3 regions of the Luteipulveratus halotolerans genome follow, and region 3 is predicted to be linked to each of the others. Evidence: predicted binding sites of a transcription regulator. Region 3 holds the regulator's gene; each other region holds the start of a gene.
What was found. Region 3 encodes LexA, which represses DNA repair genes until DNA is damaged. Its sites were predicted from a motif close to TCGAACANNTGTTCGA; they were not measured.
Positions count from the first base shown of each region.

Region 1 (2,265 bases), 980 kb from region 3:
GCTGCCAGATGCTGCCGCGCGCGAACGCCATCGCCCGCACCTGCTGCGCGGTGAGGAAGCCTAGACCGAGGGCTTCTCCGACGCCGGCCGTGCGAGGGTCGTAGGGCGTCTCCGTCTGGGCACGGGCATGGGCATGGGCGCGAGCGCCGCCCTCGGCGGCGGAGGACGAGCGCGTCGGGTCAGGCAGCAGCGCCGCGAGGCTGACGACGACCTGCAGATGCGCGGCCGGTGCTTCGCCGAGCAGGGCGTCGCCGGCCACCTGGCCGCGGATGAGCAGGTCGGTGGCGATGTCGGACCGCAGCTGAGCGAGCGTCCGTGAGTCACCCGCGGCCCGCGCCCTCCGAGCCAGCGTCGTGATGCGCCGCTGCGCCGCGAAGGCGCGCTCCGACGACGCCGTGACGGTGGTCGACGCGATGCCGTGCGGATGCGTCACCGTGTCGACATCGCGGGCGTCGACAGCGTCGCGATGAGAACGCCGCGCGAACTCGCCCGCCGACTCGGCGAGGGCGAGCTGTCGGGCCAGGCGACGGCGTACGGTCGCTTGGGACAACGCAGGTGCCGCGAGCAACGCCTCCAGCTCGTCGGCGTCGACGGATGTCGGCCCCTCGTCATCTGGATGCCGGCCGACGGGCGTGAGCACGCGCCGCATCACGGTCGCTGCGGTCAGCGGGTCGAGGTGGCGAGTTTCTTTGAGCAGCAGGCGTGCTCGCCACAGCGAGACGGTGCCGCACGCCATCCGAGCACGCAGGTGTCCGACGCGCTCGGGTGCGGCCCCGGCCAGGGCGACGTCGTCGCGGCAGCGGGTGATCGTCGCACCGGTCAGCAGCTGCAGCTCGGTGGCCACAGCCGTACGTGCGAGTGCTCGCCGGGTCTGCCGGGTCGAGGCCGACTCGTGCTGCCCGAGGTCGATGCCGGGATCGTCCTCGGTGGCGCGGAGCAGGTCGCCGGTCGCCCCGCTGTGTGCGAACCCCACCCACGCCTCGACACCTTCAGCAGCACGGATCACCTCAGCCGCTGCCGAGCGTGCCGCGAGGAACGGGTCGCCCGGCTCGGGCGGGACCGTGGGCGCTGAGCTCGCATCCGGATCGGGACGGTCGGTCGACCCGCAGACGCCGGCGGCAGGCCCGGAGACGACAGCTCGCGCTCCTGCCCGCTCAGCCACGAGTGCCAGCCACTGCGCGAGGTGAGGAGGCAGCCCGGACACGGTGACGACAGCAGTGTCGCTCGGCATGACCCCTCCTCGCTTAGAACGTATGTTCGAATCATATCGCGCTCGACCCGCACTCGCAGGCGAACCGAAGAATGCTGTGGACACCCGTGACTCGTCCCTGCCACGGTCGATCTCATGAGCCCGACAGACAGCGCAGACCGCACCTACGACGAGCTGGTGGCCGAAGCCGCAGCGGTCGACGTGAGCGGCTGGGACTTCTCCTGGCTCGACGGCCGCGCGACCGAGGCCCGCCCGTCCTGGGGGTACCAGCGGCTGCTGCACCAGCGGTTCACCACGACCGAATCGGTGCTCGACCTGCAGACCGGCGGTGGCGAGGTCACGGCCGGAGCAGCACCCCTGCCGCGTACGACGGTCGCCACCGAGTCCTGGAGGCCCAACCTCGCCGTCGCGACCGACACGCTCGGACCCCTCGGCGGACGGGTGGTCGAGGCGCCCGACGAGGGGCCCCTGCCGTTTGAGGACGCGGCGTTCGAGCTGGTGATCGCGCGCCATCCCGTCGTGACGCCGTGGGCTGAGGTCGCGCGGGTCCTGCGTCCGGGCGGCGCGTTCGTGTCGCAGCAGGTCGGGCCCGACAGCGCGCGCGAGCTGAGCGAGTGGTTCGTCGGACCGTGGCCCGACGGGCCTCAGGCCCGCGACCCCGAGGTCGTCCGCGCAGCAGCCACCGCAGCGGGGCTCGACGTTGTCGACCTACGCCTGGAGCGCCTGCCGATGGAGTTCTTCGACGTCGGCGCCGTGGTCTACATCCTGCGCAAGTGCGTCTGGTGGGTGCCCGACTTCGACATCGCGAGGTACGACGACCGCCTCCGCGCCATGGACGCGCACATCCGCCAGCACGGCAGCTTCCTCGCGCACTCGAGCAGGTTCTTGATCGAGGCGCACAAGGGCTGAGTCTCCCTACGGCTCACCCGGTCTCGACACGGGCTCGCCCTGGGGGCTCGCCCGGCTCGACCGGCGGCGGGTCGGGCTGGATCGGTCATCTCGATGCACCTTGTACGACGACGGCCGGTTCCGTTGGGGGGCAACGGAACCGGCCG
Region 1 covers NZ_LAIR01000002.1:2,172,545-2,174,809, reverse strand. Annotated here, with positions in the region: gene VV01_RS10990 (HNH endonuclease signature motif containing protein) at 1-1,231, opposite strand, end outside; gene VV01_RS10985 (class I SAM-dependent methyltransferase) at 1,346-2,119, shown strand.
Region 1: VV01_RS10990 (HNH endonuclease signature motif containing protein) is a predicted target of LexA. The motif match lies at 1,246-1,261, and genes of this name have one in related genera.

Region 2 (2,265 bases), 290 kb from region 3:
GCATGCCTGTGCACCCACGGGACCTGGTGGGCTGACCGGGCGGGTGCATCAAGGTTGGCCAGAGCTGGAGCCCGAACCCGCGCGGAGGTCCCACGTCACTCCGGTTGGCGTGACCACCGCGGCCAGGTCGAGCCGGTGCACCGTGGTGTGGTGCCTCCCGCACAACAACGCAACGCTGTCCAGGTCGGTGCGGCCGCCGCGGGACCACCACACGACGTGGTGGGCGTCGCACCACTGGGCCGGGATCGTGCAGCCCGGATAGGTGCACCCGCCGTCGCGGTGCCACAGCGCTCGGCGTTGGGCGGGGGTGAAGAGACGGACCTCGCTGCCGACGTCCAGGACCTCTCCGGCCGAACCCAGCACCATCGGGATGATCCCGGCGTCGCAGGCGTGGCGGCGTACCTCGGTGGCCGACAGCACCTCGCCCGTCGCCGTCACCCCAGCGCCCGAAGCGCTGCGACCCGGGCGGCGATCGTGACCCCTCGCGCGGAGCTGCTCGAGCAGGTCGGTCAACGTCATCGTGATGATCACCTGCGCCTTGGTCGTCTTGGGCGCGGCCCCCGGGGAGGACACGCCGCGACGCACGATCTCGACCAACGCGTCCGCTCGCCGCAAGGCCCCGCCGCGCGGATCGGGCTCGCCGTCAGGACCGGCGACCGGGGCCGACAACCCGGCGACCGCGGCATCGATGACCGCCGCACCGTCGGGGTCGAGGAGCACGCGGTACTCGGACATTCCTGCTGGTCCGGGCCGCTTGCTCAGCGACCTTCCCCGCGCCCGTGCGTCGTGCTCGGCGTCCAGGTCACGCTCCGGCTTGATCAGCTGCCCGGCATACCGGATCGCCGTCGCCAGCTCACGCGGCGTCAGCCCCGTGCCGTCCTCGTCATCGCCGGCGGCACCGACCAGGTCCATGACGGCGGCCTCCACGTCTTCGGCCCGCGCGACCGGCGACACCTCACGCTCGAAGCGAGCGACCTGGTCGGCCTTGCCCAGCCCCACGCCCCCTGAGGCGAACCCTTCCCACACCGCTGACGCGCCGCGCCGGTCGGCCGTCGCCGCGACCCGCAGCACCCGTGCGATGTGTGCGGGATCGGCGACCGCCGCTCCGCCGGCTCGTTGCTGACAACGCCGCACCCAGTCGACCGCGCCATAACCGTGCTCGGTCTGCAATCCGCGCGACACGCCCTCTCGGACCGCAGCGACCTCGACCCTGTCGAGCACCGCCCGCACCGCAGCGACGGACACCAGCAGCTCTTCGACCTGCTCACCGGACAGGGCCCACATGCCCGCGTGGTCCACCCGCGACAGCACCGCGGAGATGCCCCGCAGGGTCGTGCCCGCAGAACGGACCACCGCTGACGCACCCGCATGCGAGGCGCCCCGCGAAGCAGCGGCAGCAGTGGTCTCGATGGCCATGAGTCGAACATACATTCGACCAACGACAGCCCCGATGTCGCCATACGGCGCCACACCCAACGGCGACTCGTGCGCACCAGCGCACGAACCCTCACGTCGTACGACAAGGCCGTCAGGCGGGAGCCCCATCACCCTGGCGAAGCGGCGATGTCCAGGCGACCAGGGCGGCCACGACGCCCGCGCACGTCAGCGCAGCCATCGCGGCCCGGACGTCGACCACTCGCGCGAGCGCACTCGCCCCGAGCGACCCGGCGGTCCAGCCGACGCCCCACGACAGCATCCGTCCCGCGGTGTTGACCCGGCCGAGCATCGCCTCGGGTGTGACCTGCTGACGGTAGGTCAGCGAGGAGATCAGGACGACCTGGTACGCGACACCCCAGATCACCATGGCGGTCACCGCGATCGCCCACGACGGCGCCAGCGCGACAGTCACGCCGGCCAGGCCCGACACCGGGATCGCGAACGTGATGACCCGGCCGGGCGAGGCCACGCGCAGCAGCCGCGGCACCAGTGCAGCAGCGCCGATGCCGCCGATCCCCCAGGCGCTGTAGAGCATCCCGAACCGCCACCCCGAGGTGCCGACGTGCAGCACCCGGTCGGAGAACACCACCGCCAACGACATGAACGCCGCGCCGGCGATCGACTGGAGCGTACCGATCACGGTCGTCGTACGAACTCCCTTGTGCCCCACCAGGAATTGCACGCCTTCGCGCACATCGGCCAGCAGGGCCTGCGCGCTCGTACGACGCGCACGCTCACGAGGCAGGGACAGCGGTCGTGAGATCGAACGCACCAGAAGCGCCGACACCAGAAAGCTCAGCGCGTCGAGCGCCAGGACGGCCGCGGGCG
Region 2 covers NZ_LAIR01000002.1:908,274-910,538, reverse strand. Annotated here, with positions in the region: gene VV01_RS04915 (HNH endonuclease signature motif containing protein) at 49-1,416, opposite strand; gene VV01_RS04910 (MFS transporter) at 1,529-2,265, opposite strand, start outside.
Region 2: VV01_RS04915 (HNH endonuclease signature motif containing protein) is a predicted target of LexA. The motif match lies at 1,420-1,435, and genes of this name have one in related genera.

Region 3 (2,265 bases):
CCGCACAGGGGTTCGACCGGAGCCTCGGCGAACGGGACGGACCCATGCAGCAGCCCACCTGGACCGATCTGATCAACCTGATCCGTGCCGTGCTCAGCTGGCCCGTCGTGGTGCTCGTCGTGCTCCTGGTGTTCAGGGACAAGGTGAGGGGCCTCATCGACCGCATGACCAAGGTCGACAGCCCGATCGCGTCCGCGGAGTTCGTGCGCGAGCTCGAGGGTGCCGAGCGCAGCAGCGCCAGCGCCGTCGGCAACCGCGAGCCGTTCTCGCCGGCAGGTCCGGCCACGTCGCCGACTGCGCCGCCGACTGACCGGCCGGCCGGCGACGGGGCCACCGCACCGGAGGCGGACGCCGAGCCCGTGCCACCGAGTACGCCTCACCGGCCGTTGCCCCCACCGATGCAGTACTGGCCGGTGCCGCCCGAGCAGGAGGGCCGGCTTCCGCACGAGTGGGACGTCCTGGGCCGGAGCAACCCCTCGGGACTGGTGATCCGTTCGTGGGAGCAGCTGGACCACCACATCAATGCGGTCGCCCGCGCGCACGACGAGTCGATCAGGACCCGGTCCCGCCTCGAGGACTCCTTGGAGACGCTGCGGCGACACGGCCTGGTCAACGACGCCTACGTCGAGGCCGCCATTGCGCTGCGCAACGGGCGCAACATGGTCGCCCACGACGCGCAGGTGCCACGCAGCGGAGCCGCGATGGCGTACGCCACCACGGCCCTGGACCTGCGCCGCAAGCTGATCGGCTGAGTCCCCGCCTCAGACCTTGCGCAGCACCGCAGTCACGCGACCGAGGATGGTGGCGTCGTCGCCGTCGATGGGCTCGTACGCGTCGTTGTGAGGCATCAGCCACACCTTGCCCTTGGTGCGCTTGAACGTCTTGACCGTCGCCTCGTTGTCGAGCATCGCCGCCACGATGTCACCGTTGTCGGCGGTCTGCTGCTGATGGACCACGACCCAGTCGCCGTCGCAGATCGCGGCATCGACCATCGAGTCGCCGACGACCTTGAGCAGGAACAGGTCACCCTCGCCGACGACCTGACGAGGCAGGGGGAAGACGTCGTCGACGACCTCCTCGGCGAGGATCGGGCCCCCGGCGGCGATCCGACCGACGACCGGGATGAACGAGGGCTCCGGCTGCTCGTCGTTGATGCCGGTCTCGTCGATCGAGGACTCCTCGGCGGCACCGACCGCCTGCCCGCGGTATCCGCGCTGGCGCTTGCCGAGGTCGGGGGAGACGACCTCCATGGCACGCGGTCGCATCGGGTCGCGACGCAGGTAGCCCTTGCGCTCGAGCATCGAGAGCTGGTGAGCGACCGAGCTGGGTGACGTGAGCCCGACGGCCTGGCCGATCTCACGCATGCTCGGCGGGTAGCCGCGGCGGTCGATCGAGCTGCGGATGACCTCCAGCACCTTGCGCTGGCGCGTGGTCAGGCTGTGGCTGTCCGGCTCCGGCATCTCATGGATCTTGGCCATCTCGGCGTCCTCGTTCCCCGTGGGTCTGCGGCCGGACGCCCTGGGAAATCAGGGGCTGTCGGTGGTCGCTGGTTCAGTCCTGTTCTGTGAGAGCAGCCTATGGAGTTCGGACACAGTTCTCAAACACCTGTACGACGTATGTCGCGTCGCACAACCTGGACTTGTTCGAACACCCGTGCTACAACTCGTACAAGCGTTCCATCGCACAGGTGTTCGTCTCGAGGAGGATGTCATGAGTGCAGTCACCGCATGGGAGGTTCCCCAGCGTGCTCCCGCGGCGCCCCAGGTGCGACACCTCAGGGTCGTTCCCGACCTGCTGACCCGGGCCGGGCAGCCCCGGCTGCGCCTGACCGCGCGTGGTCGTCTCGTGCTGGCTCTGGCCGGCGTGATCGCGGCGCTCGGAGTGATCATGGCGTCGGCCGCGATCGCAGCCGGTCCGACCCCGTCTACGTCCACCGTGACGGTGGCCGAGGGGCAGACGTTGAGCGAGATCGCTCACGCCCGGTTGCCGGAGCTGCCGGTGGGGGAGGCGGTCGTGCGCTTCCAGCTGGCCAACGGTCTGAGCTCGCTCGAGGTCAACGCAGGGCAGACCCTCGTGGTCCCCAGCGGGTCGTGAGTCGACGCGAACGACGTGGGTGTCAGGCCTGCTGCAACCAGTAGTGCCGAGCCTTGGGGCCGGTGGCGCCGTGGTAGCGGCGGCTGTGCTCGGCGGTGCGGACCAGCTTGAGGCCGATCCGGGGGAACAGCTCGACGAGGTCGTCGTGGCGTACGACCATGGGGTGCATCT
Region 3 covers NZ_LAIR01000002.1:1,193,795-1,196,059, forward strand. Annotated here, with positions in the region: gene VV01_RS06240 (hypothetical protein) at 45-752, shown strand; gene lexA (transcriptional repressor LexA) at 762-1,478, opposite strand; gene VV01_RS06250 (LysM peptidoglycan-binding domain-containing protein) at 1,711-2,094, shown strand; gene VV01_RS06255 (methyltransferase domain-containing protein) at 2,117-2,265, opposite strand, start outside.